One region of the Thermoanaerobacter uzonensis DSM 18761 genome, then DNA from elsewhere that is predicted to be linked to it. Evidence: riboswitches for the same ligand, from Rfam matches in the RefSeq annotation. Region 1 holds a riboswitch; each other region holds the start of a gene.
What was found. A riboswitch is a leader RNA that binds a small molecule or an ion and turns the genes downstream of it on or off. The one in region 1 is predicted to bind fluoride.
Positions count from the first base shown of each region.

Region 2: it holds a riboswitch for fluoride, as region 1 does, so the genes downstream of both, BUB32_RS07400 (MutS-related protein) here and BUB32_RS10275 (DUF6062 family protein) in region 1, are expected to answer to the same signal.
Region 3: it holds a riboswitch for fluoride, as region 1 does, so the genes downstream of both, crcB (fluoride efflux transporter CrcB) here and BUB32_RS10275 (DUF6062 family protein) in region 1, are expected to answer to the same signal.

Region 1 covers NZ_FQUR01000017.1:19,084-29,647, forward strand. Annotated here, with positions in the region: gene BUB32_RS10235 (carbohydrate kinase family protein) at 1-942, opposite strand, end outside; gene BUB32_RS10240 (glycoside hydrolase family 32 protein) at 1,009-2,484, opposite strand; gene BUB32_RS10245 (carbohydrate ABC transporter permease) at 2,504-3,331, opposite strand; gene BUB32_RS10250 (carbohydrate ABC transporter permease) at 3,331-4,215, opposite strand; gene BUB32_RS10255 (ABC transporter substrate-binding protein) at 4,296-5,615, opposite strand; gene BUB32_RS10260 (hypothetical protein) at 5,754-6,026, opposite strand; gene BUB32_RS10265 (HEAT repeat domain-containing protein) at 6,091-6,501, opposite strand; gene BUB32_RS10270 (hypothetical protein) at 6,498-6,827, opposite strand; gene BUB32_RS10275 (DUF6062 family protein) at 6,820-7,476, opposite strand; fluoride riboswitch at 7,529-7,588, opposite strand; gene BUB32_RS10280 (ABC transporter ATP-binding protein) at 7,653-8,639, opposite strand; gene BUB32_RS10285 (ABC transporter ATP-binding protein) at 8,657-9,658, opposite strand; gene BUB32_RS10290 (ABC transporter permease) at 9,659-10,564, opposite strand, start outside.
Region 2 covers NZ_FQUR01000011.1:116,251-126,814, forward strand. Annotated here, with positions in the region: gene carB (carbamoyl-phosphate synthase (glutamine-hydrolyzing) large subunit) at 1-419, shown strand, start outside; gene BUB32_RS07365 (argininosuccinate synthase) at 433-1,665, shown strand; gene argH (argininosuccinate lyase) at 1,646-2,965, shown strand; gene BUB32_RS07375 (M28 family metallopeptidase) at 3,373-4,881, shown strand; gene BUB32_RS07385 (hypothetical protein) at 5,351-6,400, shown strand; gene BUB32_RS07390 (hypothetical protein) at 6,431-7,096, shown strand; gene BUB32_RS07395 (ClC family H(+)/Cl(-) exchange transporter) at 7,173-8,738, opposite strand; fluoride riboswitch at 8,984-9,057, shown strand; gene BUB32_RS07400 (MutS-related protein) at 9,127-10,564, shown strand, end outside.
Region 3 covers NZ_FQUR01000013.1:83,210-93,773, forward strand. Annotated here, with positions in the region: gene BUB32_RS08695 (response regulator transcription factor) at 1-158, shown strand, start outside; gene BUB32_RS08700 (hypothetical protein) at 279-767, shown strand; gene BUB32_RS08705 (hypothetical protein) at 778-999, shown strand; gene BUB32_RS08710 (nucleoside deaminase) at 1,183-1,629, shown strand; tRNA gene BUB32_RS08715 (tRNA-Ser) at 1,634-1,724, shown strand; tRNA gene BUB32_RS08720 (tRNA-Ser) at 1,780-1,873, shown strand; RNA gene ffs (signal recognition particle sRNA large type) at 1,893-2,159, shown strand; gene BUB32_RS08730 (HD domain-containing phosphohydrolase) at 2,456-4,351, shown strand; gene dnaX (DNA polymerase III subunit gamma/tau) at 4,410-5,966, shown strand; gene BUB32_RS08740 (YbaB/EbfC family nucleoid-associated protein) at 6,037-6,372, shown strand; gene recR (recombination mediator RecR) at 6,382-6,981, shown strand; fluoride riboswitch at 7,030-7,089, shown strand; gene crcB (fluoride efflux transporter CrcB) at 7,150-7,551, shown strand; gene crcB (fluoride efflux transporter CrcB) at 7,551-7,934, shown strand; gene BUB32_RS08760 (HD-GYP domain-containing protein) at 7,989-9,161, shown strand; gene BUB32_RS08765 (DUF2508 family protein) at 9,211-9,483, shown strand; gene BUB32_RS08770 (pro-sigmaK processing inhibitor BofA family protein) at 9,539-9,811, shown strand; gene BUB32_RS08775 (DUF1657 domain-containing protein) at 9,893-10,156, shown strand; partial or broken rRNA gene BUB32_RS08780 (16S ribosomal RNA) at 10,522-10,564, shown strand, end outside.

The DNA of each region.
Region 1 (10,564 bases):
TAAATATTTTACTTCTTCTAATGTTGGCATTGCCGGAATTGCTCCTCTTTTAGTTGTGCATAGTGCACCGGTAGCATTAGCAAAGTCAATAATTTTTTCGAGTTCTTGAGCTTCCAATTTCTCTAGGGAATAATCCATTTTTGATATATTATAAAGAACTGCTCCTAAAAAAGCATCTCCAGCTCCTGTTGTATCTACCACATTTACACGATATGCAGGTATATGTCCTGTGCCCGATGTATGTCTATAATAGCAACCTTTTGCTCCTAAAGTTACTAAAACTAGTTTTATCCCCATATCAAATAATGTTTTACTGCCATATTCCAAGTTTGATTCTCCAGTTAGAAATTGTAGTTCGTCTTCAGATAATTTCACTATATCTGCATATTGTAATCCCAAAACCATTTCTTTTTTCGCAACAGTTTCATTTTCCCATAAAGGTGGTCTCCAATTTGGGTCATATGAAATAATTTTTTTATTTTGTTTTGCATATTCAATAGCTTTTAATGTGGCACTTTTTGAGGGTTCATCTGTCATAGATAAAGACCCAAAATGAAATATTTTTCCTTTTTCTATTAAATCCAGTTCAATATCCTCTTCTTCCAACATTGTGTCAGCTCCCGGATTTCGATAAAAAGTAAAGCTTCTGTCTCCTTTGTCATCAAGATGTACAAAAGCAAGAGTTGTATTTGCTTTTGTAGCAAATTTTAAACCGTCAGTATTAATTTGATTATTTTCAAGCACTTTTTTTAAAAAATATCCAAATTGGTCATCACCTACTTTACCTATAAAAGCACCTTTTCCTCCTAATTTTGTAACAGCAGTTAACACATTTGCAGGTGCTCCCCCAGGATTCATTTCAAATAGTGTATTTCCATTATCAGAAAACCCTGCAGGAGTAAAATCAATCAGCAACTCACCTAAAGCTATAACATCATACATTATAATCACCCCACACAGATTTTATTTTACACTGTGGTAACGCTAACTTTAAATTTATCAATAAATTTAATCTACAACAATATCCCATTTATTTAAATAATTAATTTTGCATTCCCCTTTGGAATATACAGATATATTTACCGAATTTTTGCTAGGATATATCCTTCCACTCATTACTTTTTCCCCATCATTAATAAATATCTCAACCGAACTTACATCTACAAATACTCTGAGTTTAAGTTTATTATTTTTTAAAGCTACATTTATTTTCCTTTCTCCTTTAGGCCCTATACCTGATTTATTGCGGTCAAATATAAATAATGATTCATCTCTTTTATATGATAAAATAGTTTCTTCATTGTCTCCTTTTCTTATTTTTAAACCAAATTCCTCTGCTTTACCCCCCTCAAACTCAACTTCAAGTTCATAACAGTCACCATATGTGTCTAAGTTTTTTTCTCCATCTATCTTTAAGTTTATAAGCTTATAATGATTTTTTCTGTAGTTTTCTATTTCTTTAATCGGCCTAAAATATAATTTACCATTAACCATTAAAATTTCCCTTGGTAATATCATGGCTCCAGCCCAATTATGGCCTCTTTCTTGTGTTGGCATAACTTCCCCCCACATATCCATCCATGCAACTATAAGCCTTCTTCCCAATTTATCACTAGTAGTTTGTGGAGCATAAAAGTCAAATCCATTGTCAATCTGTTGATAATCATCAATATCAAACTTAAATATCCCTTTGTTTATGTCTAAATCTCCAATAAAATATATAGATGAGTGAGTACTATTAAAATCATTCCCTCTAGTCTTTATATGTTCTGCAGATACCATTAGTACATACTTACCTTGTAATTCAAATAAATCGGGACATTCCCAATTGTAACCTGTGTTTTCATTCCCTCTCGCAAGTATATTTACAAAATCCCAATCTTTTAAATTTGTTGATTTATACAATAATACCTGCCCGTGTTCATTTCCATCATTTGAACCCAACATCATGTAATAATATTGTCCGTTTTTAAAAACTTTAGGATCTCTAAAATCCTTTTTACTTGCTTCTTCTGGAATTTGTTTTTCCCCAATTACAGGATTTTTACTGTATTTTATGAAATTAATGCCATCTTTCGAGTAAGCCAAATTTTGCACCTGCTTATAATCTTTACTCTTATCAGGTCCTGTATATATGTGTCCAGTATACAGTAAACATAACATATCGTCTTTTTCAATGGCACTACCTGAAAAACACCCATCTTTGTCAAAATCATCTCCCGGCACTAACGCTATTGGAAGATAAGACCATTTAACCAAATCCTTACTAATCGCATGCCCCCAATGCATTGGACCCCAAACTGCTTCATAAGGGTTGTGCTGATAAAACAAATGGTAATTACCTTTGTAATATATAAATCCATTAGGGTCATTAATCCAACCATATTCACCCATTAGATGGTATTTCAATCTATACTGTAAATTTAATCTACTCTTATTTGCTTGAATATACTTATTTGCATCATTTATATTTTTAAGTTCCAATTCTACTACCTCCAGACCTTTATTTTATTGAACCCTTTAAAACGCCTTCTATAATCTGCTTTTGCATTAGTAAATATGCAATTATTACAGGAATTGTAGCTAACATAAGAGCTGCCATAGCAGGCCCATATTCAATCGTGTAAGTTCCATAAAAATAGAAAACAGAAAGCGGTAAAGTTCTCTGCTCTGGCGCCATGAGTACTAAATATGGCAATAGAAAGTCATTCCATATCCACAAAATATCCAATATAGCTATTGTTGTTGTTACTGGCTTCAAAAGCGGAAAAACAATTTTAAAGAAAGTCTGAAGCTGGCTGCACCCATCAATAGTAGCAGCCTCTTCTAATTCCAATGGTATACTCTTTATAAAACCGTGATACATAAATACGGCCAAAGATGCACCAAAACCTACATACATATAAATCAATGCCCATTTGCTATTCATCATGCCGATAGAACCATATATTTTTACAAGGGGTATCATTATCCCTTGGAAAGGAATAATCATAGATGCCACCATAAAAAAGAACATAAACTGATTAAATTTCCACTTTTTTCTTACAAAAATATAAGCAGTCATTGATGACAGCAATGTAATCAAAAATACACTAAAAGCAGTTATAATCAAAGAATTCAAAAAAGCATGTAGATAATTCATTTTTGTAAAAGCATCAATATAATTGCTTAAATTCAGCACCGACGGAAGCTTGAGTGGGTTTTCTAGGATTTCCTTTCTCTCTTTAAAGGAATTAATTAAAACTATAAAAAATGGAAATATATAAAGTACCAAAAAAATACTTAAAGCAAAAAATTTTATTCCACCAAGTAGGCGATTTTTCTTTTCCATCAATTTTCCACCTCCAGCTTTTTGCTAAAATACACCTGAAGCAACGTGACAGCCGCTACCACAAAAAAGAGAAAAAACGCCTCTGCTTGACCAATACCATACTGCTGACTTAAAAAAGCAGTGTTATATATGTGAAGTGATATGAGTTCGGTGCTTTTATATGGTCCTCCATTTGTCAAAGCCAAGTTTATATCGTAAACCATAAACCCTCTTTGTAAAGTCAAAAAAACACTTATAGTAAAAGAAGGCACCATTAATGGAAGTATCACGTTTTTTAATCTTTGATAAGTATTTGCTCCGTCTATACTTGCTGCTTCTAACAAATCTCTCGGTATATTCATAAAACCTGAAATATATATCACCATCATATAACCAGTATACTGCCAGACTGTAACAATCACCAAAGCCCAAAAAGCTTTGTCAGGATCTGACAACCAAGAGCCTGACAAAATTGGTATATTATACGATTTTCCTAAATATACTAAAATGTTTGAAAAAATAAATTGCCATATAAAGCCTAACAATATTCCGCCTATCAAATTGGGAGTAAAAAAACCTGCTCTAAAGAAATTTTGGCCTTTTGCGCCACTCGTTAACATATAAGCCAAGAAAAAAGCTATGATATTAATTAATATTACTGTGAAAAATACATATTTTAATGTCAATAAAAAAGATGTCCAAAATATTTTATCTTTAAATACTTGTAAATAATTTGAAAAACCTACAAAAGCATGTGTAGCAGAAATACCATTCCAATCAGTAAAAGTTAAATATATTCCATATAAAAACGGTAATATTATTACTGTGAGAAAAGCAAAGGTAGTAGGTCCTGCAAATATCAAGTACGTTTTGAGTTTAGCCAACAAAGTTTTTTCTTGTTCCACACCCATATCCTCCTTCACTTTTATATTGAATAACGGATAGGCAATAACATTCTATCCGTTATTCAATCAAATCTTACGTATTATTGAACATTTTTCCAATAATTTTCTATTTCATTAATCAAGCCTTTTCTGTCAATTTTTCCTGCCAAATACTTTTGCATTGAAGCTCCTAACTTTGACCAGTGGTCAGGCGGCAATGTAGTCATAAACTCTAAAGTATTACCACTCTTAACATACTGCAGAATAGATTTAGCAAGGGGATCTTGCGGTTGTAAAGTTATATTTTTAAATGCAGGTATAATGTTAAGTTTGTTCACAAGCATATCTTGACCTGTAGAGCTGTATACCAACCAATCTAAAAATTTCTTAGCTGCACCTTGCTGCTCAGCACTATTTTGTGTTTTATCTATGCCGATAAATTTTGTTACACCTACAGGTATACCTGAATTACCATAGTCATCTTGGCTATTGCTGATTGGTACAGGTATAAAGCCGTATTGTCCATTTGCAGTATCAAATTCTTTTATCTGTGGCCATGCCCAATTTCCCATAAACCAAAATCCAACTTCACCTTTACCAATAAGCTCTGGTCCTCTATCATAAGTCGGAGATAATGGATCATTTTTATCTATGTTATGCTTTTTCATCATGTCAAAAGTATCCATTAAGCCATTAAACACTTTATTATTTGCTAAATCAACTTTTCCCGCTTTTAAGTCTGATAAAAATTGAGCTACTTGAGCAGGATCTTTAGATTGATCCGCATACGTTATTGAAAGGAAATGGGCGCCTAAAGACCAATCCATTGGAGAAATTTCTAGTGCTTTAGCACCTGTTGCTTCTACTTTTTTAAATGCTTCTTCTAAAGCATCTCTCGTCTTTATAGAACTCGGATCAAAGTTTCCACCATAAGCCTTGTCCAATACAGCCTTGTTGTAAATAAGTCCATATCCTTCAACAGCAAATGGGAACGCTATAACCTTTCCATCCACTGTAGCTGCATTTAAAGCACCATCTATTGCATCTGAAACCCATTTTTCACTGCTTAAATCTAAGAATTTATCTTTGAATTTTGCTATATCACCTGGATCTAACATTGCCATTGTTGGTGCATTACCAGATGCATACATGGATGTAACCTTTTCAAAAGGTGACTGACCGGCTGCTGCAGGAATGACTTCTACAGTAATATTCGGATTTTCTTTTGTAAAAGCTTTAGCTGCATCTTCTAATTGAGCCTGAATTTCCCCTTTAGAATTTAGCAAAGTAATTTTTACACTCTTTGTTGCCGTGGCAGTACTATTACTTTCTCCATTATTGCTGCTTTTTGTACCACAGCCTGCCATGAGCGAAAAAACCAATGCAAACGTCAACATAATGGATAAAATTTTTCTCTTCATGACAATCCCCTTTCTTTAAATTTTTTGATTACTCTTATTATACTTGATTAATTTTTATGTGTCAACCGTTTGACATAAATTTTTTGATAAAATGTCAACCGTTTATAATGCGGTTGACATTTTTGAAACTTATTAATATTATAATAGATTGTATCTTGCTATTTTATTAATTTGTTCAATCAATCCTTCTACCTTCTCCTTTTGGGAAGATTCAAATCGTGACTTAAAAACATTAGAGCCAGATACATTAATAGATAAATTTAAAAACCCAGTTTCTTCCTCATCAATGTACGCATTTAAAATCTTATGTATAGGAATATAAATCCATATACCACCATATTTTACATCTTTTATAGACTTTGCATTTTCTTCTTGTAATATTATTAATTCTTTATTTGTAAATATAATCATATGAGAAGTGGATTTTATTCTTGTAAAAAATTTTAGGTATGGTACTATGATTTTGTTTCACAATTTACATCTCCTTATTTACCACTTTTGTTTTAATCTTCTCCAAAGAATTTTTAATGATATTTTTTGTTAAAACTGAGAATTTATCTTTGTTTTCTAAAAGAAAACTGTGAGACTCTTCTCCACCAATCTCTCCAAGAGCCCAAACAATAATCTGTTCAATATATGGGTCCTTTTTACCCCCATTATTGCGTAAATGTTCTATCAATACTTTTTCTGCTTTTTTTATTTTAAGTTCTCCAATTATTTTTGCTGCCATATAAGCGACATTATAATCCGGATGATTTATGGCTTTTATAAGTTTTTCACTGTAATCATCATCTGATATATTTTTAAAATCATATCCGCAATTTGAGCACTTTTCTTCTCCAATTTCAGCTATTTTAAAACACACAGGACATATATATCTCATCATTCATCAACCCTTATACCTAAAGTTTTTTTAAGATATCTATTTTCAGATTCATAACCTTTTAATCTTATTTCAAGTGTTTGGTTGTCACGCATCAACTGGAAATTTTTAAATTTCATTGCAGAGTATTTAGACGCCATAGAAATCAGCTGTCTTCTTAAATCATCTTCATTAGGATTATCCCTTTCTATTTGATATGCTTTAATCCCCATTTCAAAAATAGCTCTATATGCGTCTTCTTCTGTAAAACCATCTTTTTCAAAGTCTGCAACTAACTCTTTGATTTCTTCAAAGCTTTCATCAGTAATTTCAAAAGAAATCCTAATCATAATAGCCACCTCTCAATAATTTCAATGCTCTTTCAATCGAATCCTTGGAGTCATACCATGGTTCATCATGAAATCTATAATCAAATTTTGTTATAAACCATTCGAGGTCAGTAATATTTTTTTCAATTGCAGCTTCATTTATTTTAAATATTTTCTCAATTTGTGGTGTAACATCCTTTGCACTTTCCATAAGCATATTTAAGTGGTGGAAACATAATCTAGACAAGCCTTCAATGTGCCTTTCAACAAAATCTTTATCAGCATGTAAGATATCTATCAATATATGCATCTGGTATTTATCCCTTTCACTTAAATAATCACAAACAAGGCATTTGTTTTTTGTTTCTTTCCCTCTTTTTTTCTTTAAAGATTTACGTTTGTCTGCAATTTGCTGCAATTTATAACTGATATTTGCTTTTAATGCAATTGCCAAACCTAATTTATCATATGAGTTATTCAATAATTCCAAATGATAATGGCAAAAACTTGTCTCTCTTATTTTGACATACATTTCAGGGTCTTTTAAAACCTCATCTTCAAACAAATGCTCACAATAGGCTTTTTCTTCGTCTTTTATAATCTTACATATTGGACAACCTCCCTTATATTTTTCAAAAACCTCATACAATGGAATAAATTCTAACTTCATGCAGATTCCCATCCTCTCTTTTTTGTCAAATAAACAAAAATGGCTTCCACGAAAGTACGTAGAAGCCATTAGCCTTCACGGCAATAAGGTGAGCTTCATCACCCTTAAATATGCTTTTTTCCAATTTTCAATATTATTATACTATTTCTTTGGAGAAAATACAAGTATCAAATCCATTAATACAGATGACAAGCTATAAAATGTCCATTTTCAACTTCTTTTAGTTCTGGTTCTACCTCTTCGCATATTTTCCCTTTTTTCATAAAGCATCTGGTACTAAATCTACAGCCTTTTGGCGGATTCGCAGGAGATGGTACAGTACCTTCTAATATTATTCTTCCCCTTCTTTTTGATTTATCAATAGAGGGAATGGCAGAAAGCAAAGCTTTTGTATAGGGGTGAAGGGGGTTGAAGAAAATATCCTCAGTTTTTCCCATTTCTACAATTTTTCCTAGATACATCACCGCAACTCTATCGCTTACATGATATACAACACTCAAATCATGAGCTATAAAAAGATACGTCAGGTTTAATTCTTCTTTCAGTTCCTCTAGAAGGTTTATAATTTGCGCCTGTATTGACACATCAAGGGCTGAAACTGGCTCGTCAGCAACTATAAATTCAGGATTCATTGCCAAAGCTCGCGCTATTCCTATCCTCTGCCTCTGCCCACCTGAAAACTCATGGGGATATGAGTCCATCTGCCTAAAATTCAGTCCAACTCGATCTAAAAGATATTTGATTTTTTCTTCTCTTTCATGAAGATCTTTTATGCCAGAGGCAATCAAAGGTACTGACAAAATCTGCCTTACTGTCTTCCTGGGATTTAAAGAAGAATAAGGGTTTTGAAAAATTATCTGAGCTTTCTTCCTGTATTCTTTTAACTTTTCTCCTCTTGCCTCTGTTATGTCTTCCCCTTCAAATATTATCTTTCCCTCTGTAGGTTCATAAAGCCTTACAATTGTACGCCCTAGTGTAGTTTTCCCGCAGCCACTTTCTCCAACCAGCCCCAGAGTCTCCCCCTTGTTTATGTCAAGGCTTATATCATCAACAGCTTTCACAACCCTTTTCTTTTTCTTAGCTACAAGCTTCATTAACAAGTCTGGCTCTTCTATGAAATATTTCTTGAGATTTTTTATTTGAATAAAAGTGCCATTTTTCATATCTAACACCCCATCTTTTAGAGGTACTTTATACACCTCACAAATTCTCCATCTGAAACCTCAATTAAAGGAAGTTCAGCTTCTTTGCATTCTTCCACTGCTTCTTCACACCGCTCATAAAAAGGACAGCCTTTAGGTGAAAGAGAAGCCAAATCTGGGACATTTCCCGGTATAGCGTAAAGTTTTTCTTTTTTTCGGGTTATTTTAGGTATAGACTTTAAGAGCCCTTTTGTATAAGGATGTTTTGGCTCTTCTATTACTTTGTCTACAGGTCCTTTTTCTACTATTTGCCCAGCGTACATAACTGCTATTTCATCACAAAATTCTGCTGCTATTGCTAAGTCATGAGTTACAAAAATTATAGAAGTACCGTTTTTTTCATTAATTTGTCTTAATAAATCCAAGATTTGCGCCTGAATTGTTACATCAAGTGCAGTTGTAGGTTCATCTGCTAAAAGTATCTTAGGATTACATGAAAGAGCAATAGCAATTATGGCTCTTTGCTGCATTCCACCGCTAAATTGATGTGGATATGAAAAGTATCTTCTTTTAGGATACGATATTCCGACTTTTTCCATAAGTTCTACCACTTTTTCATATTCTTTTTTTCTTCTTTCTCTTTCCCTTCTAGAACCAAAAAATCTGCTTTTTTCAAGCTTTATTATATTGTGAACCCTCAAGGATTCCCTTATCTGTTCTCCTACAGGAAACACCGGATTTAATGTGGTCATTGGGTCTTGAAATATCATGGCTATGTCCTTTCCTCTTATTTCCCTCATCTCTTGAGCCGATTTTTTAAGAAGGTCCTCTCCTTCAAAAAGAATTTCCCCTTCTACAATTTTGCCCGGATAAGGGACAATCCCTAAAATAGAAAGCAAAGTCATGCTTTTTCCTGAACCTGATTCTCCTACTAAACCTAATATTTCTCCTCTTTTAAGTGTAATGTCAATTCCATTTACCGCTTTAACTATTCCCCTGTCTGTCTCAAAAGTCACTTTCAAATTTTTAATCTCAAGCATTTACTCACTTCCTTCCACTTTAAGCCTTGGGTCCAATATATCTCTTAATCCTTCTCCAAAAAGGTTAATACTAAGTACCAGTATTACTAAAGCTATACCTGGTAAAGTAGATATCCAATAAGCGTCAAATATGTAGTTTCTTCCAGAGTTTATTAAAGAGCCCCATGTAGGAATATCTGGCGGTACCCCTAACCCTAAATAACTTAATGATGCTTCCATTATTATCATGTATCCTATTCTAAGTGTTGAAAGAACAAATATAGATTGGAATATATTTGGCAGGATTTCTGATATGATTATAGCACTGCTGCTTCTTCCTAAGGCCTGAGCAGCTTCTACATATTCTTTATTCTTCTCCTCCAAGACTTCACCTCTTACCAGCCTGAAAAATTCCACCCAGCTTTTAAATGTCAAAGCCAAAATCAAATTCCAGAATCCGGGCCCTAAAACTGCCATTACTCCAACTGCAAATATTAAGAAAGGAAAAGAAAGCAAAAAATCAGCGAAACGTGAAAGTATTGTGTCGATAGTTCCTTTATAATATCCTGCAATTGCTCCTAAAATTGTTCCAATCAATGCTGAAATTAAAACAGTCAAAAAACCTATCATTATTGATATTCTAGAACCATATATGATCTGAGTGAGCAAGTCTCTCCCTATTTGATCAGTACCTAAAGGATGTGACCATGTCCCTCCATTCCATACAGGTGGCATTAGTCTTTCTGAAAGGTCTGAGTATTTAATATTGTATGGTGAAATAAAAGGTGCAAATATAGCCATTAAGATATATGCTATAATTATAAGCATTCCTACAAAAGCTGTTGGATGCTTTTTAAACTTTCCAAGAATACTTAAAATATTAGTAATTAAATTTGGTTTTTTGTACAATAGGTTATAATAGTCTGT
Region 2 (10,564 bases), on a different contig from region 1:
AAAAAGGGAAAATACTTCTTTCAATAGCGGAAAGAGATTTTCAAGAAGCGGTATCTTTAGTAGAAAAATTGCAGGGCTTAGGGTATGAAATATATGCCACATACAGGACGGGGAAGTATTTGAGTTTGATTGGTATTCATGTAAATATTATGTCTTTAGATCATGCAATAAAATTGCTGAAGGATGGATATTTTGACGCTGTAGTAAATACACCGACAAAAGGCAAAAAACCTGATAATACGGGATTTAAGTTAAGAAGAACAGCAGTAGAATACAGAATTCCTCTTTTTACATCTATAGATACTATAAAAGCGGCATTAAATGCTGTGTCAAAGGTAAATATGAATGGCTTGTCCATTTTATCTGTAAATGAATATCAAGAAATACAAAAGGATAATGTCAAAAATTTAGTTTTATAAGGAGTGTTTAAAAATGTTAAAAGGCGAAAAAGTGGTACTTGCTTATTCAGGAGGACTTGATACATCAGTAATTATACCATGGCTTAAAGAAAACTATGAATGTGAGATAATAGCGGCTTGTATTGATGTAGGACAGGGAGGAGAAATTAAATATATAAAAGACAAGGCTTTAGCGAGTGGTGCCAGCAAAGTATATATTGAAGACGTAAAAGAAGAATTTGTAAAAGATTATATATTTCCTACTTTAAAGGCTGGTGCTGTTTATGAAGGGAAATACCTTTTAGGCACTTCTATGGCGAGGCCTTTAATTGCCAAAAAACTTGTGGAAATTGCCCACAAAGAGGGTGCAAAGGCAATAGCTCATGGTGCAACAGGAAAAGGCAATGACCAGGTGAGATTTGAGGTATCAATACATGCTCTTGACCCTTCAATAAAAATCATAGCCCCGTGGAGGATATGGGATTTAAAATCAAGGGAAGATGAAATAGACTATGCAAAAAAGAAGGGGATACCGATCCCTGTTACTAAAGAAAAAATATATAGTGTAGACAATAACTTGTGGCATGTAAGCCATGAAGGAGGAGACCTTGAAGACCCATGGAATGAGCCTAAAAGTGACCTTTACGATATAATCACTCCACCTGACAAAGCCCCAGATAAGCCAGAATATGTGCTTATAGAATTTGAAAAGGGCATACCTGTGAAAGTAAACGGCAAAGCCTTAGAACCTGTCAAATTAATAGAAGAATTAAACGTAATTGCAGGAAAAAACGGCGTAGGGATAGCCGATCTTGTGGAAAATAGACTTGTAGGAATGAAGTCTCGCGGTGTTTATGAAACTCCTGCAGGGACATTGCTTTACACTGCTCATAAAGAACTTGAATATCTTGTGCTTGATAAGGAAACAATGAGGTTTAAGGATTTGGTTTCACAGAAATATGCAGACCTTGTTTACAACGGTTTGTGGTTTTCACCACTTAAAGCCGCGCTAGACGCTTTTGTAGAGGAAACGCAAAAAAATGTAACAGGTGTTGTAAGACTAAAGCTTTATAAAGGAAATGTCATAAACGCCGGAGTAAAATCTTCTTATTCTCTTTACAATGAAGAATTTGTGACTTTTGGTAAAGATGATGTTTACAACCAAAAAGACGCAGAGGGATTTATAAACCTCTTTGGGCTTTCTTTAAAAATTAAGGCTTTGATGGAAATGGGAAGGAAGGATATGGATGAAGCTGTGGGGAGGTAGGTTTAAAAGCGAGACGGACAAACTAATGGAGGAGTTTAATTCCTCCATTTCTTTTGATATTAGGCTTTTAAAGCATGACATATTAGGCTCAATTGCCCATGCAAAAGGACTTTATAAAGCTGGAGTGCTGACAGAAGATGAACTCAATTTAATAGAAAAAGGGTTAAAGGAAATTCTTGATGAAACCAATGTTGGAGAGATACCAAATGATGAAGATGTTCATTCTTATGTTGAAAGGCTTTTAACTGAGAAAATAGGTGATACAGGGCGCAAACTTCACACAGGAAGAAGTAGAAATGACCAAGTTGCGACAGATGAAAGGCTTTATTTAAGAGATGAGATAGACAAAATAAAAGAGGATTTAACAAAACTTATAGATACCTTAAATGAAATGGCTGGAACTTATAAAGAAGCGATTATGCCGGGATATACGCATCTGCAAAGGGCACAGCCTGTGACTTTTGGACATCATCTTCTTGCCTATGTTGAAATGTTTAAAAGAGATTTATCAAGGCTTGAGGATATGGTGAAAAGAGTCAACGTAATGCCTTTGGGCTCTGGTGCACTTGCGGGTACCACCTTCGATATCGATAGAAAATACGTGGCATCTCTTTTAGGGTTCGATGATATAACTTTAAACAGCATGGATGGTGTAAGCGATAGAGACTTTGTAATAGAATTTTTAAGCTTTGCCTCTATAACAATGATGCATTTAAGTAGGTTCTCAGAAGAATTAATTTTGTGGTCGACCAAAGAATTTGATTTTATTGAGATGGATGATAGATTTTCAACAGGAAGCAGTATGATGCCACAAAAGAAAAATCCCGATGCAGCAGAACTTATAAGGGGCAAAACCGGCAGGGTTTACGGCGATTTGATTACAATACTTACTGTGATGAAAGGACTTCCTCTTGCATATAACAAAGACATGCAGGAGGATAAAGAGGCTTTGTTTGATGGAATAGATACTTTAAAAATGTCTTTAAGAGTTTTTACAGAAATGATAAAGACAATTAAAGTAAAGACTGAGAAGATGGAAAAAGCTGCAAAATATGGTTACATGAATGCTACAGATTTTGCAGACTATCTTGTACAAAAAGGTATTCCTTTTAGGATCGCCCATGAAATTGCAGGCAAAGTTGTCTTATATGCGATAGAACGAAACTTAGCAATTGAAGATTTATCACTTGAAGAACTTAAAAAATTCAGCGATGTAATAGAAAAAGATGTATATGGGGCGATAGATCTTAAAAACACATTAAAAAAGAAAAAGACAATAGGTTCACCGAATATATTGTAAAAAGCCTATGCGGAAGACTTGTGCATAGGCTTTTTACTGTATATTCAATAAAGTTTGATTTTCTATTCATATTTTTTTACACTGATTTTGGAACTAAGAATCTCAATATATATAGTATACATGTTTGGTAACATTATAAAGTGTGAAAATAAAGATTAGAGGGAACACAATTTAAAAATCCTCCCTTATTTTTAAATTGTGTTCCCTCTAATCTTATAGTGAAAATTTTAACTTAAATATTTTACATGAGATATTTTATCATACAATTTATTTTAAAACAAGTTAAAATTGTAATTATTTAATTCATTTGTATTGAAAAATAAAAATTTACATGGTAAAATGTACTTAAAACAAAGGCAGGAGGTATAGTTGTAAACAAAAAACATTTTATAATTTTAATTACATTATTGTTATTAATTACTAGATGCTGGCCTCAAAACATATTTAACCAAAAAGATTTTACGATAAAACAAAGTGTTGAAGAATTTTCTTCAGATAAATATAAAGGAAGGCTTGCAGGTACGGAAGAAAATAATAATGTGGCAAAATTAATTGAATCAATATTTAAAGAGTTAGGCATAGAGCCATATGACGGCATTAATTATTTATATGAATATAAACAACCTGTATTTGATGAGAAAAAGCAGGTACATGTTATGAATGTAAAATTTAAAGATGGCAACAAAAAGGAACTATTATACGGAATAGATTATCTTGAAAACAATCCCGTAAACGATATTATGTTAAACTGCTCTATAACGTTTGATATAAATGACCCTTTTTTAAAAGAAAAAGCGGTTGTTCTGGAGGATAGAAAAAATATTGCGAAAGTTTATGGTGTAGCTAAGTTGGTTTTAATAAAGAAAAATAATTTTACAAAGAATGTAAGAACAAAAGAAACTATACCTTTAATTCAAATTAGTAAAAAGGCATATGATTTATTAAAGTTAAATCCTGATGCAGAATTATTGTATGAAATCAAATTACAACAAGAGATAAAAACGGTTTATAACGTTGTTGGGAAAATAGGAGGCAGTAACAAAAATAACGCATTAGTTTTATCTGCCCATTTTGACCATGTAGGTACAACTGGAAATAATATTTATCCGGGCGCTGCCGATAATTCAACAGGACTTGCGGTTTTATTGGACTTATCCAAAAAATTAAAGGAATATACTGATAAAAATAAATTGGATTTTGATATAGTTTTTTGCGCATTTAACGGTGAAGAATATGGACGTTTTGGAAGCAAGTCTTTTGTTCAGCTATTAAAAAAAGATTATAAAAATATTTATAATATAAATATTGACAGTATAGGAATTAAAAACGGTGGAGTTATAGCTGTTGCAGGTGATAAAAATGTAAGTGGACCATTAATGCAGATATTGAATGAATATTTAAGTGAAAATAATTTTAAAAGTAAAATGTCAGTGGAATATGAGAGTGACCACTTATCATTTTCAGAAGAGAATATAAAATCTGTAAATATAGGTCAGGAGAATGTGGAAGTGTTACATACGACAAAAGATACAATTGATAAAATTGATTTTAAATATTTGGAGAATTTGAGTGATGTAGTATATCAATTTATAATCAAAGAGGGTACAAAAATATTTGGAATAAAAGATGACACAAAAGATGTGTCTTTAAGTGAAGAAGAAAAGAAAATAGATTACATAATTGAAAAAGAGAGACAAAACTTAGATTTTGGGCAATATAAGTTAACTGAAATAGATGGTAAGAAGTATTTGGTAAAAAAATTCGATAAGGAATTTTCAGATATTAAAAGCTTTCAAGAAATTTATGGAAAAACTGATTTGCCTATCAATATTGGTGAATATGAACTTGCAATTTTGGGACAAGCTAATATCCTTAATTTTTTGCCATCTAAACTTGAGCTTACACAGATGCTGTAATTTACGGCATACTGGCGGTGAGTTTTCTAAATGGCATATACCTTCCTTTAATATTTAAATTTGGACATGGTTTTTCTGGAATTATGTACATTATTTTGATTTTTGGATTTTCTTATGGCATATCTTATGTTATAAGACTTTGCTTGGCTTTCTTTACTTCTTGTATGATTTCCAATCTTACACCTCCTATTTTTCGATGAGATGAGTCATCCGGATGACCTTCTTACTTTATAGATGATTGTGGAAAGAGTTTGGTTTTCGGATAAGATTATATCTTGTTGGATAAGTGATTGTTTTTAGAAGAATAGAAGTATACCTATGTACTTTATACTAAGGATACTAGGGAAGGAACAATTTACTCTGTAACCATTTTGTAACCAAAACTTAATAATTTTTTAATAAATTTTAACATTTAAAAAGTTATAATGAAATAAAAGAGGAAGATAGTATTGAAAGGAGATGAAAAGCATTGAAAAAAGTTCTTATAGTTTTATGGTTATTAATCATTTCCATTGCATTTTCTTCTTGTGGCATAAAGGCAAATACCAAAGTAAATGATGAGATAGATATAAACAAAGTTGTTTCACTTAAAGAAAAACAATTTCCTGTTGGCTTTGACCCTTATAAAAAGAAGGTATTGCTTGCGATATACGATGAAAACAATAAAATAAGTTTAGGATTTTATGATATTAAAAGTACAAAAACTGAGATTGTAGTAAAACCTGTAGATTACAGTAAAAATATAAAAAGTGCTGTTACAGATGGTAAATATATAGGCTGGGTTGAAGCATCAGATAATATGGGAATGTGGGGAGATGACTGGAGAATATACATCAAAGATTTAAATACCCAAGATCTAAAAATGATTGCAAAAAGTAAATTTGGTGAAGATGATGTTTTAAATAATCAGTTTAGTGTTGAACCACATTTATCCATTAACAACGGAAAGCTTGTATGGTCAACTTATGAATCAGATGGAGATAATAAGTCAAGTTCAATATTTTTATATGATTTAAAAGAGAACAAACAGAAAATAATACAAACTTTAAAAGGGAATGATAATTATCATTTTAGTAGCCCTCACATATATGGAAATTATATAGTTTGGGATGAGTCAAAAATATCTGGACAAGAAGATATTGGCGGAGTGTATTTGTATAGTATTGCAGAAAATAAAACTTTAAAATTATCTGAGCAAGGTGCTTTTTCAAATATATGGGGAGACAATGTTGTGTGGGTAGAAAAAAATAAGAAAGCCATACTTTACAATATTAAAAGTAAAAAAAAGATAGAAATTCCAACATACAGCAGTGAGGTGTGGGCTGTCTCCTTAAATAAAGACTATGTTACATGGTATAGTAATAACAGCAGCATGAAAGTTTATAATATCTTCAAAAATAAAACTCAACTTATAAATATTCCAATTATAAGCGGACCAACAATTTACTATGACATTCTAACCTGGGTACAAAATGAAGATGGTAAAGCAATACCAAAATTTTTATTGCTTTATAATTAAGCTATTTTTTAATATAGGGAGGGGGAAATTATGAGAAGGAGAAATTTAATACTTGTCTTTTTGTTCATCTTTTTAATTTTGCCTTTGATATGGGTCATAATTAATCTTGAAGTCCCTGATAAGAAAAGTACTGAGCAAGTGAATTTGTCAAATTCTACAGAACAGAGCAATATTTATGAGGACCAGGAAAAGCTTCTGAAATTCTTATATGATAATAAAAAACGCATTCTTGAGAATAAAAAGGTGTTTTTAATAGATGTAACAGATGTGCTTCCTGTGGTAGAAGAGAAGGATATAAACAATTCTACAGTCCAGCCTGATTTAAATATTGTAAAATCAGAAAGACAGAAACAGTATGAGATAATTAAAAAAGTTTTGAGGGAAGCCGATTATTACCATCTGACTGGGAAAATCAGGGACAACACGGTATATTCTTATTTGAGCGATATAGTAAAAAAGGCCCTTTATAGCGATTATAAAGAAGAAGAGTATACCTATTATTACAAAGTGGAACCTGCTAATCCCGATGAAACTGTTCTCAGAGATAGGAAAGGATACTTTTACTATGTGTATGTTTTTACAGATTCTTACGAGGTCAACCCGGCGGACCCCTATGGAGATATTAAAAAATTGATAATGCTTGTAGAGAAAATAAAAGGTAAATGGGTGATTACAGAGCTTACGTATAATAATTAACAGAGTACAAAGGGGAGTTCTTCTTGTTTGAAAAATCAAACTAGAATAACTCTCCCCGTGTCTATTTAAGAGTTGTTTACCTCTGTGTCATATTCAATAAAATTTCTCTAATTTCTGTAGCTTTATCTTCATCTGCAAGGACTACTAGATAATCGCCGGCTAGAATTTTTGTATTTCCCTTTGGTATTAATTCATGCGTTCCCCTCTTTATGCCAACAAGTAAGCAATTTTGGGGCAAGCTAATATCCTTTAATTTTTTGCCATCTAAACTTGAGCCTACACAGACAGGCATTTCGAAAATCGTCTTTCTTTTTTTATTGGCAGTTATAGATTTTTGTTCTTTCTTTATCGGCAGACGTTCTAACAAAGATTCATAAATCGGCATATTTGAGAACAAATCTGATGAAAGATATGCTGCTATAGAAACAGTGCTTAGGGCTAACAAATGACTAAATGAACCGGTCATTTCAGTTACAAGCAAACTACCTGTTATCGGTGCCCTAACTATAGCAGCAAAATATCCTGCCATAGCAAATACAATAAAATTTTTGATATAAATAGGGTTTATGTGCATTATGTTAATTATGACAGTTCCATATATGTTGCCAATCAGTGAACCTATTATAAGGAGGGGCATAAAAATACCTCCTGGTACACCTGAACCATAGCTTACCATCGTAAATAAAAATTTAACAATTAATAGCAAAATTAGAAATTTTAAACTAAAACTATTATTGCTTAATGTATCGACAAGACCCTCACCGCCCCCAAGTGCCATAGGTACCCATAGTCCAACTGCAACGGATATAATAAGAGGTATTATTGGCTTCATATGTGATTTTATTTTTAACATGTTGTATATATCTTGAGTCTTTAAAAGGGTTTTATTAAATACGATTCCACATAATCCAACGATAATTCCAAGTAAAATAAGATAAAGATAATTATTAAGCGGCATTACTGCTAGATTTTTCAGATTAAAAATAGGTTTGATTCCTAATAGTTCACCAGCTACAAAAGTTGATGTAAGTGATGAAACCATACTAGATACAAGTACCAATGGTGAGAAATTTTTATGCAGTTCTTCAAGAGCAAAAATCACTCCTGCAAGTGGTGCATTAAAAGCTGCTGCAAGCCCTGCACTAGCTCCGCATGTAAGAAGGTATTTTTCTTCAACTCTAAATCTACCAAACAACCTACTTATTCCTTGCCCGATTGAAGAACCAATTTGCACACATGGACCTTCGCGTCCTAAAGAAAGTCCTGCACCTATCGCTAAAATAGTACCTATGAGCTTTAGCAATAAAACTCGTAACCAATTAACTTTTATATAACCAATAATCATGCCTTCAACTTGAGGTATACCACTACCGCTTATCATAGGTTCTTTTTTCACTATTATACCCAATATTAAGCCTATTAGAGAAAGGAAAATTATCCAGCCAATTAACGGGTAAGGATTTGTATGAAGAATTTTGTATACACTTATTACAAGAATATTTGTTTTTTCAAGAATATATCTTAAAATAGCAATAATCAATCCAACAAAAAAACCTGTTATAATGCCTTCAACTATAATACGCTTGCGAAATTCTTCCCAATGTATTAAAGTATTGAATGTTATACTTTTACCTTTATTCAATAAAATCCCTCCCAAAACATAAAATGAATGAATATTTATTTTTCTCATATTATCATTATACTACAAAATAATGATATCAAGTATTTTATATTGTTGAGTTTACTTATAGAATAATAAGAAGTATTACAAAATCTGGATATAAAACAATACAAAAATCTTTTTATTTTAAACAAATAAACATAAACATTATGCTTTGTAGCAAATTTCCATATAATTCTTGCAGGCTTCATAAAAAAGTGATATAATATTTAAAGAGGGATGAAGCCCCCTTTTGGAAAATCCGAACTGCTGATAAACAGCTGATGGCTTCTACGGTAAAAACGTAGGGGTTGTCAGCTTTTTTATATTAGTGCATTTGCCTACAACTTTGAAAGAGAGGTGCTTTCTTATGCCTTTTCATAGCATATTATTTGAAAAAAACGAAGATGGGGTAAAAAAAGAAACATTTGAAGCGCCTGATTTTTTTGTTGACTTAAATCTTGATCAAATTGTAGATGTCATAACAAGAGGCAAAGAAGAATATAATTTAAAACCGTTTTTTTACACTCATTTAAACGATATTGATACTATCAAGTATCGCCATGAAATAATGCAAGACCTTGAAAATGAAGTTTTGCTTGAGGATATAAAATCATTTGCGGAAAAAATGCAAGAAATGCGCAAACACCTTGCTCAAGCAGACAAACTTTACTACAAATACCAGAAAGACAGATGGTTTTTGGATGCTGTAGAAATCTACTGCGATGCAATTACTGATTTAGTAGAAGACTTGTCTTCTGTAGAGTTAAAATCTCGTGGTTTTTTAGCATTTCGTCAATATTTGATGGATTATATCAATTCTGACCGTTTTCAGCTGCTACTGAGTGAAACGAAAAAACTTAAAGCTGATTTGTCTACAGTGAAATATTGCTTGTTAATAAAAGGTAACCGTGTGACGGTTCGTAAATATGAATCTGAAATTGATTACAGTACAGAAGTAGAAAAAACGTTTGAAAAATTCAAACAGGAAGCAGCAAAGGATTATAAAATCAAATTTTCTGATTGGCCAGATATGAACCATGTCGAAGCAAAAATATTGGATTTAGTAGCTCAGTTATATCCTGATATATTTTCTAATCTTGATAATTATTGTATGAAAAATAGTGATTATTTAGATGAGACAATAGCTACTTTTGATAGGGAAGTACAATTTTATATTGCTTATTTGGAATATATGGCACTATTCAAGCGCACTGGACTAAAATTTTGTTATCCACAAATATCTAGTAAATGCAAGGAAGTTTATAATTACGAAGGATTTGATTTAGCTCTGGCTTATAAACTCATCAACGAAAATTCGGTCGTTGTTTGTAATGATTTTTATTTAAAAGGTAAAGAGCGTATATTTGTAATTACCGGTCCGAACCAGGGAGGAAAAACAACATTTGCACGCACTTTTGGACAATTGCATTATTTGGCCAGTATAGGCTGCCCTGTTCCCGGAAGGGAAGCTCAACTCTTTCTTTTTGATAAACTATTTACACATTTTGAAAAGGAAGAAAATATTAAAGATCTTCGTGGAAAACTGGAAGATGAATTGTTTAGAATTTACAATATTCTTGCCCAGGCCACATCAAACAGTATTATAATAATGAATGAAATTTTCACATCTACCACAGCAAAAGACGCATTATTTTTAAGTAAGAAGATAATGGGAAAAATAATACAATTAGATGTGCTGTGCGTTTGGGTAACATTTATAGATGAATTAGCATTCTTAAGCGAAAAGATTGTAAGTATGGTCAGTACGATAGTTCCTGAGAATCCGGCACTGCGCACATATAAAA
Region 3 (10,564 bases), on a different contig from region 1:
AGTTACTTGACAGGGTATGGGGTTATGACTACTGCGGTGATACAAGAACTGTGGATATTCACATATTGCGTTTGAGGAAAAAAATTGAAGATGATGTTTCTAATCCAGTTTATATATTAACAGTTTATGGCTTTGGATATAAATTGGGTATAAAATAAAAATAAAGAAAAATTAATAAAAATGTAGCAGGATTGAAACAAGAATGTAACAAGAATGAAACAATTGGAATTTATAATGTAATTGTATGAAATTATTAGAATAAATTTGGAGGTGCTGAAGTGAAATCTATAAAATTATTAATTTTATTTATTTGTTTTATATTACCAATCAATTTAACCGCATGCAAAAGTACAAATAATGGAGATATAAAGCCAGTAAAGAGCAACAAAGATATATCCATTAATATGACCATTCAAGACAAAGATGCGACTAAGGTTATTTATGAATTTTATAAACTTGTGGTAGAAAAAAAGCCCGATGAATATACAAAGTTATATACAAAAGAACATAGAAAGTTATTAATGGATGAAAATGTAAAAGATGATATAAAATATATAAAAAGTGCAACTATAAAAGATGTAAAATTTTTAAAAAGTATGCCTCAAGAAAAAGGTACCCAAGAATATAAAGTAGAAATTGACCTTCAATATGAAGGAGTACCTGAGGATTTAAAGCCAATTGCAATTTCGGGAGAAAGGACATTATTTATTACATTAAAGTTTGAAGATGGTGGATGGAAAATTGCCTCTATTGGAACAGGACCATAGGAGGTAGATAATGAAAATTAGAACAAGAATTTTAATATATTATACTAGTGCATTTATTGCTATTATTACATTGATAGGTTACTTTATGTTAAATTCTATAACTAATTATATCATTAAAAATACGGTCAACAACTTGATTGACAATATTTATATAAATCGAGAAATAAACGTATACCGCATGAAAATATTTTTTAAAATTTTAAGAGCAATAAAATACATGCAAGTCATATAAAGAACATGACAGACTAAGCCATGAATTAGGTAAGTTTCAGGGGTTGTCTTAAAAAATCCTACAGTATCTTGACACTATCTAAGAGAGGAGTATACTTGACACTTAAATAATTCTCTGATAAAATACCTTTATGCAGAGTGTAAATAAAAAAGCAAAAGTTAATTTTGCTTGTGGTGGAGTATAATGATTAATAAGTTTATGGAGGCGGCTCTTTTAGAGGCAAAGAAAAGTTACCTACTTGGAGAAGTACCTGTTGGAGCTGTTATTGTAAAAGATGGACAAATAATTGGAAGAGGCTTTAATCAAAAAGAATCGTCAAATGATGCAACAGCTCATGCAGAAATATTAGCGATAAAGGAAGCTTGTAAAACTCTTGGCAGTTGGAGACTTGATGACTGTAGCATATATGTAACTTTAGAGCCTTGTAGTATGTGTGCTGGAGCTATTCTAGAGGCTCGTATAAAAAGAGTATATATAGGTGCAGAAAGCGATAAGTCTGGTGCTGCAGGTACAGCAGTTGATATTTTAAATAACAGCTATTTGGGAAGTAAAACAGAAGTGTATTTTGGAATAATGGAAGAAGAATGCAAAACTCTTTTAAAAGATTTTTTTGAAAACTTGAGGGGATAAGTGCGGAGAGATGGCTGAGTGGTCGAAAGCGCTCGCCTCGAAAGCGAGTGGGCGAATTTTTCGCCTCGTGAGTTCGAATCTCACTCTCTCCGCCATGAAAATTGAATAAAACGGTGGAGTAATTATATGGGTTGAAGTCCAGTAAAACGTGGAGAGATGACCGAGTGGACGAAGGTGCACGACTGGAAATCGTGTGTACCCTTTAAAAGGGGTACCGAGGGTTCGAATCCCTCTCTCTCCGCCATGAAAAAGGTAATTCTTGGCCGTACTAGATGGGGAGGTAGCGGTGCCCTGTAACCTGCAACCCGCTATAGCAGGGTCGAATTCCCAGGCTGAGGCTTGACCATTGTAAGGTCTGGCATAAGTAAGTGGCGTTGATACTTGAGTCCTGCGCAACGGAAATTTGCGAACCCCGTCAGGTCCGGAAGGAAGCAGCGGTAAGCAAACACTTCCGTGTGCCGCAGGGGAGCTTGAGTGGAGCTAACTGCTTATGTAACGCTTATGGTGGCAGGTCGAAGCTGGGTGTACGGCCTTTTATTTTTTATTTTTTTTTTGCCTATTATGTTCTCAAAAACCATATCTTTAGCTTTTAAAAATTTTGTGATGTTTGGGATGCACTTATTCTGAGTCTATTTTTGTGGGAGGCATTCAGAATAAGTGCGCTATTTTTTTATGGGTGATTTTTGCCTACTCCAATGTTTATTCTAGACCCCATATTGTTTTTTTACATAGCCCTTCTTAAAAGTTTCCGTTTAAGTTTTTATGGGTTTATCCGAAATAACATAGGGAAGTTGTTTTCTACAAAAGAAGAAAGTTGGGGGATTTTATGTTAAGTGATTATAATAAAAAGTTATTCTTTGTTTTATTTGGTTTATCGATAACTGTGTACACATTGTCTGTTGTGCATTTTTTATCAGGATTTGAAAATAAAATTTTTATCGGTGGCATAATTTTATTAATTTCAACGGGGCTATCTGTCATTTTGTCTAAAAAGCTATCTCAGCCCCTTGAGAAATTAAATGAAGGTGTAAAGAGAATAGCTCAAGGGGATTTTAGTTTTCGCATAAATGTTACCGATTCAAAAGAATTTATAGAACTATCAAAAAATTTCAATTCTATGGCAATGGAGTTATCACAAAGTTACATGAAACTAAAAGAACAAACTGAAAATTTAATGCGCCAAAACGAAGAATTGCAAGAATTTAATGCGGAGTTGGAAGCTTCATATGAGCAATTAGAAGTTTTAACTCATGAGCTAGAAATTTCTGAAAGAAAGTATAGATTGTTAGTTGATAATATTCTGGATATTTTGTGGGTGACAGACAAAAATTTTATTATTGAATTTGTCAATTCAAGAGTTGTAAGATATTTGAATTATACACCTCCGGAGTTAATAGGGAAAAGTATCTTGGAAATTGTGGATGAAGAAAGTAAAGAGACATTAAAAGACATGATGGCAGGAAAAATCAATTTTTCGGAGATTAATTTTAAAAATAAAGAAGGTCTGTTAGTCATAACAGAAACTCATGTAAAAAGGCTTAAAGTCGATGGAAATGTGGTAGGCATACAAGGTATTTCCAGGGATATTACAGAGATCTATCATGTTAAACAGCAAATAGTTGAAAAAAACAATGAAATATTGGCCATAAGCGATGTAGGAAGACTTTTAACATCGGGAAGTGACATGAAGGAAGTGTTAAATAATATTGTGGAAAAGGTGGCAAATATACTCAATTCACCTCTCTGCACCATAAGGGAGCATGATAAAAAGTCACAAAAATTCATTTTAGTTACAAAAGGCGGGGAGCTTAAAGATTATCCTATCTCAAGTGAAATAATATTGCCACAACAAGATATTAATGATTTAGTGAATTTGAAAGAAATAAAAATAAAAGGTGTTGATGAGTTTCCACATGATAATAATTTAACCTCTATTTTTGTTGCTAAAGAAGTCTTTTCTGCCGTTATTGTGCCTTTAGTCTCCAGGAATGAAACGATTGGAATATTGACTGTATGGACTTCTACCAAGACAGTAAAGAACATGAGCTTGTTGAGGTCGATTGCGAGTGCGGTCTCTGTTGCAATTGAAAATTCCAAGCTTTATGACGAAATCAAGAAGTTATTTATAAAGACTATAGAAGCTCTTGCTTATGCAGTTGAAGCAAAAGACGTTTATACAAAAGGGCATTCAATGAGAGTATCTCAATATGCGGCTTTGATAGGAGAATATATGGGGCTTTCAAGAGAAAAAGTAGAACAACTTAGAATTGCTGGAATATTACATGATATAGGAAAGATAGGTATTTCAGATGCTATTCTTTTGAAGGCGGGAAAACTTACAGATGAAGAATATAAGGTAATTAAAAGTCATCCAGAAATATCAAGAAGAATTTTAATGCCTATTGATCTGCCAGAAGAGATATTAGAGGCTGTTTCAAAGCATCATGAGCGATATGATGGGAAAGGCTATCCTTATGGGTTAAAAGGGGAAGAAATTCCTATAGAGGCAGCAATTCTCGGTGTGGCAGATGCATTTGATGCCATGACTTCAGATAGGTCTTACAGAAAGGGAATGAATGTTGAAGAAGCTATAAATGAGCTTTTAAAATATAAAGGAACACAATTCCATCCCGAAGTGGTAGATACCTTTATTTCTCTTTACATGAATGAAAAACACAGACTAGAAGAGATAAAAAATCAAGTTTTTTCAAATGCTTCTTAAAAGATATAGAAATATATCTTTTTTTTTGTTACAATTGAATATAACGAGGTGTTAAAGTATGTATCAGTCTTTATATAGAAAGTACAGGCCCAAAAGCTTTAAAGAGGTGGTGGGGCAAGAGCATATTGTAAAAACTTTAAAAAATCAAATAAAGCTTAATAAGATAGGACATGCTTATCTCTTTACAGGCACAAGAGGAACAGGGAAAACCAGTGTAGCTAAGATTTTTGCGAAAGCAGTTAATTGTTTAAATAATACAGATGGAGAGCCTTGTAATTCTTGTGAGATTTGTCAAGCTATAAATAACAATACTACGATGGATGTTTTAGAGATTGATGCTGCATCTAATAACAGTGTAAATGATGTAAGAGAATTGAGAGAGTCTGTAATTTACGCTCCTTCTCAAGCTAAGTACAAAGTATATATAATTGATGAAGTGCATATGCTTTCTACGGGGGCTTTTAATGCTCTTTTAAAAACGTTGGAAGAACCTCCTCCTCATGTGATTTTTATTCTTGCTACTACTGAACCGGATAAATTACCTGATACTATTTTATCCCGCTGTCAAAGGTTTGACTTCAAAAGAATACCTACCCGGTTAATCGTTCAAAATCTTGATAGGATTTGCAATGACAGTGGAATAAAAATCGAAGAGAAGGGCCTTAAAACTATTGCTCTCTATGGCAATGGTTCTATGAGAGATGCGATAAGTCTACTAGAACAATGTGCTTCTTACAAAGAAGGCCTTATAACCTATGAAGATGTATGCGAAATGTTAGGTGTAGCTAATGATGAAATGTTATTTTCACTTTTAGATCACATGAATGCTAGAGATGTAGCAGCTTCATTGAAACAATTAGATAAAATTTTGTCTTATGGAATAGACGTGGGAAATTTTTTAAAGTCCTTAACTTATATTTTAAGAGATATGGTGCTTTACAAAACAGGAGGAGAAGAGTTAAAAGAAATTTTGTATAGCGATGTAGAAACTATAAAAGAAAGAGTGCAAAAATTTGGTACAGCTTTTTTGACTAACGCTTTAGAAAAATTTACAAATCTACAAAAAGAAGTTAGATATGCTATATCTCCGTTAACCATCTTAGAAGTAACTATTTTGAGGTTGATAAAGCCGGAAATTTCTTACGATATGATGAGTTTGTTAACAAGGGTAGAACAAATAGAAGACAAATTAGAAAAAGGACAATTTTTTTTGAAGGAAGAAAAAGGAGAGAAAAATAAAAAAATAAATTTGCCAGAAGAAGAAAAAGAAGAAAACGTGATATCGCAAATAGTACAGCAAGAGGATATAGATCTAGAAAAGGTGTGGGCTGAAGTAAAAGAAATGATAAAAAAAGAAAGAATAGCTTTGTATGCCTTTATAGAAAAAGGAACTCCTTATTTAAAAAAAGGAATAATTGTGGTAGAATATCCTGAGGAGTATGCTTTATTAAAGGAAGAATTAAGCAAAGCGGAAAACAAGAGTTTTATTGAAGAAATATTAAAAAAATTAGTTGGGAAAGCAATCCCTTTGAAGTTTGAGTTAAGGAAAAATGAAGAAGAATTACTTGTGCAGCAAGTTAAAGAGCTTTTTGGCGAAGATATAGAGATAATATAATAATTTTCACAAATAATTCAAAAAAGCATATAAATATTTTTAGAATAAAAATTTAGGAGGTTATACTGTTATGGCAAAAGGAGGATTTCCGGGCGGGTTTAATATAAATAATATGATTAAACAAGCCCAGCAAATGCAGGAAGAAATGAAAAGGGTGCAAGAGGAATTAGTGCAAAAAACTGTAGAAGCTACTGCCGGTGGTGGGATGGTAAAAGTAGTTGCTAATGGCAGAAAAGAGCTTGTTAGTATTGAAATAAACCCTGATGTGGTGGATAAAGAGGATGTAGAAACGTTGGAAGACCTTGTATTGGCTGCGGTTAATCAAGCTTTGAGAAATGCAGAAGAAATGATTGCTTCTGAAATGGCAAAGATAACCGGAGGACTAAACATTCCTGGACTGTTTTGAGGTGAAAAAATGAACTATTATTCTGCATCTTTAGCAAAGCTTATAGAAGAACTGTCAAAGTTGCCTGGTATAGGTCCTAAAACAGCACAAAGGCTTGCTTTTTTCATAATAAACATGCCTTTAGAAGAGGTAAAAAGCTTATCTCAAGCGATTATTGATGCAAAAGAAAAGATAAAGTATTGTAGAATTTGTTATAACATAACTGATACAGAGGTTTGTAATATATGCAGTAATAAAGAAAGAGATCATTCTCTTATATGTGTTGTTTCTCATCCTATGGATGTTGTCGCAATGGAGAAAATACGAGAATATAAAGGAGTGTATCATGTACTCCATGGTGTTATTTCTCCGATAGAAGGCGTTGGACCTGAAGATATAAAAATTAAAGAACTTTTAGACAGGGTTAAAAATGGAAATATAAAAGAAGTCATACTTGCTACAAATCCTGACATAGAAGGAGAAGCGACGGCAATGTACATTGCCAAGCTATTAAAGCCGCTGGGAATAAAAGTCACAAGGATTGCTCATGGGGTGCCGGTAGGCGGTGACCTGGAATACACCGATGTTGTAACTCTTTCAAGGGCTCTTGAAGGTAGAAGGGAATTGTAAAAGGTATTGCATTTTCATTTGTAGTTTATTATAATAAATTTGTGATGAATACCATAAGGCGATGGAGCTCGCCATAAATGCGGAAACGCTAATGGCTCCTATTAGGAGGATAGAAAGCCTAATAGGGGTTTTTTATTGCCTAAAAATGTAAACAGAAAGGGGATTTTCATGGAGTACATCTATATAGGTATCGGAGGATTTTTTGGAGCAGCACTAAGATATTTAATAACAATTTACTTTACCAAAATGTATCACACTATATTTCCCTTTGAAACTTTTATGATAAATATTTTAGGTTCGTTTTTGTTAAGTTTTATTGCTAATTTTACTATGGATGAGTACGAGGTAAATACTAATTTGAGGTTAGCGATAACAACAGGATTTATTGGGGCTTTTACGACATTTTCTACTTTTAGTATGGAAATAATAAATTTACTAAAAGCAGGTAAAGATTATATTGCTCTAAGTTATATAATTTTATCAATATTTGGTGGCCTTATGATGTCTTATTTAGGGTTTGAATTTGCTGACAAAACTTTTAGCTTACTAAAGGAGCAGGAAAGAGAATGATAATAAGTATACTGTATGTAGGAATTGGAGGAATTTTTGGAGCAATATTGAGATATGAAATATCGAGGCATATAAAGGAAAACAGAGAGATAATTATTCCAATCGAAACTTTCATTATAAATGTATTAGGTGCGTTTTTATTAAACTTTTTATCAAGTCCTAAAATAAATGTAGATTTAAGCTGTGATGTTAAACTTTTTTTGACAACGGGATTTCTAGGTGCTTTTACGACATACTCAACTTTTTCCCATGAGACAGTAGACTTAATCAAGAATAAAAAATATTTTCATGCATTTATATATATGTCCTTAACAATTATATTTGGACTAATAGGAGGAGCATTGGGATATTATCTCGGAAATTATATGGGAAAATTGATTTAATTGGTGTATAATATATATCAGTAGAAAATAAATATCAATTAGGAGGAATAAAATGTGAATTTGAATTATAATAATTTACTGTCTGCTTTATCTTTGGCCCTTGACGTTCAAGAGTATAAAAATATGGGACATGCAAGAAGGGTGGCTTATATTTCTTTAAGGATTTCTGAGATGTTAAATTTAAACGAAGAAGAATCAAAAAAAATATACTATTCTGCTTTTTTACATGATATAGGGAAAGGGGATATATACGAAGACTTTGACACAGATGAATGGTGGAAACACAGTGAAAGAGGAAGTGAGATTGTAAAGAAACTACCTTTTGGAGAAAATTTTTCGGATATTATAAGATATCATCATGAAAATTACGATGGAAGCGGATATTTTAATCTAAATGGTGATTCTATTCCTTTAGGAGCTCAAATTGTTTTTATATCTGATCAATTTGATATACGTTACACCTCATTAGCTGGGAAAGAAAGCGAGTATAATATTCGGAATAATATCAAAGAATGTATAAAAAGTGGCACTGGAAAGATGTTTAATCCTGTGGTTGCAAATGCATTACTTGACCTTACAAGACAAGAAAAATTTTGGCTTGATTATAAATTTTTTGATATAAAAACTATATTAAAAAGGATTGAACCTAAGGACATTGTTTCAATAGGAATTAATGAATTAGAGGATATAGCAGAGGTTTTTGCGCAGATTATCGATAATAGAAGCCGATTTACATATAACCATTCAAGAGGTATTTCAAACTTGGCATATAATATGGCCAAAGTGATAGGCTATGATGAAGAAGTGACCAGGAAAATAAAAATTGCGGGATTGCTACATGACCTTGGAAAGCTAGCTATACCTAATTCTATTCTTGACAAACCGGACAAGCTTACTGAAGAGGAGTTTATGGTTATAAAATCTCATACCTATTATACTAAAGAAATACTCAAAGAAATAGGAGGAATAGATGATATAGCAGAATGGGCAGCAAATCATCACGAGAAATTAGATGGAAGCGGGTATCCTGAGGGATTAAAAGGTGACGAAATTGGACAGATTGATAGACATGTGGCGGTTTGTGACATGTATCAAGCATTGACAGAAGACAGGCCTTATAGAAATGGATTTGAACCGAAGCAAGCGATAGACGTTATTGCAAAATTGGTGAAAGATAATAAAGTAAGCGGAGAATCTTTAGAAATTTTAAAAGAAGTGGTACTTTGATGTATACTCAACCGTATTTTAGGAAATAATACGGTTGAGGAGGTATATTATGGGAATGCTTTTTGATTATTTAAAAGAAATAGCGGTAACGAAAAATATATATGACTACAATAGTGAGAACTATCAATTAGTAAATGAAGTGAGACAAACGATAAAAGAATTGAAAGATGCAGAAATTTATTTTCAAAGTGTCACAGACCCTGATTTAGTAGATTATGCTATATATCGGTTGGAGAGTTTAAAAAGAAAGTACATATATTTATTGAAAAAAGCAAAAGAAGAGGGAATAAATTCTGATAATTTTAACTCTCTTTTATCATAATTTGTCCTCCCCCTAAGTATAAATATAACAGTATAAACTCTTAGGGGGTTTTTATATGAACATAAGCATTGAATACAATATAATTATCGCTTATCTAATAGGCTTATTTCTTCTCTATTTTTTAGGTTGGCTATTAGTTATACCAAGAAAATTTTTGCTAAGAATTATAATAAATGGAATTATTGGTGGATTGATTTTGTTTATTATCAATTTGTTAGGAAAATCCATCGGCTTATATATAGCTATAAATCCCGTTACTGCTCTTGTTGCGGGTTTTTTAGGTATCCCTGGAATTATTCTTTTGATAATTCTTCAGTATATTGTTTGAATTTGCAACAAAAATAAACAGTTTAAAAATCCTCCTTTTTGAAATAATAATTTATGTAAAACAAATAAAAGGAGGATTTTTATGACTGTCAAGAGCGATATGGAAAAGGCTATTGCAGCAGCGCAAGCTGCCCTTGGAACTTATGCGCAGTTTGCAAGCTCTACAGACGACACTGCTGCAAAACAAATGTTCCAACAGATGCAACAAGATATGCAGAGACATGTTACTATGCTCACTAATAGGTTAAATTATATAAATACTCACAACAAACTCAATCAACAGTCTCAAGCTACTCAACAAGCAACTCAGCAGAATCAACAAAATGTTCTTACTAATAAAAAGTAGTTTGTGGAGGCCTTGTGCCTCCAATCAATTTATTCCTAATAAATTAAAACTTCCTGCTAATATTTACACGAATTTAATCTCATAAAAATGAGGATTAACATGTAATAATAAGATAGATACACTAAATAGTCGTTATTTAAGTTTAATAAATATTTTTAAGGCTTGTCATGAACATGTATTTGTGATATAGTATATACACGCAAAGTCAAATTTTATTAACAAAACTTTTAGGATAAATGGACAAAAGAGGGTATTGACAAAGGGATATAGATTTGGTAATATAGAGGAGCTGCGGGGAAGCAGCGGAGGGACCTTGAAAAATGGACAGTGAGGCGAAAAAAAGGTGTAGATAAAAGTAGGGATATAAACTTAAGAGTTTGATCCTGGCTCAGGACGAACGCTGGCGGC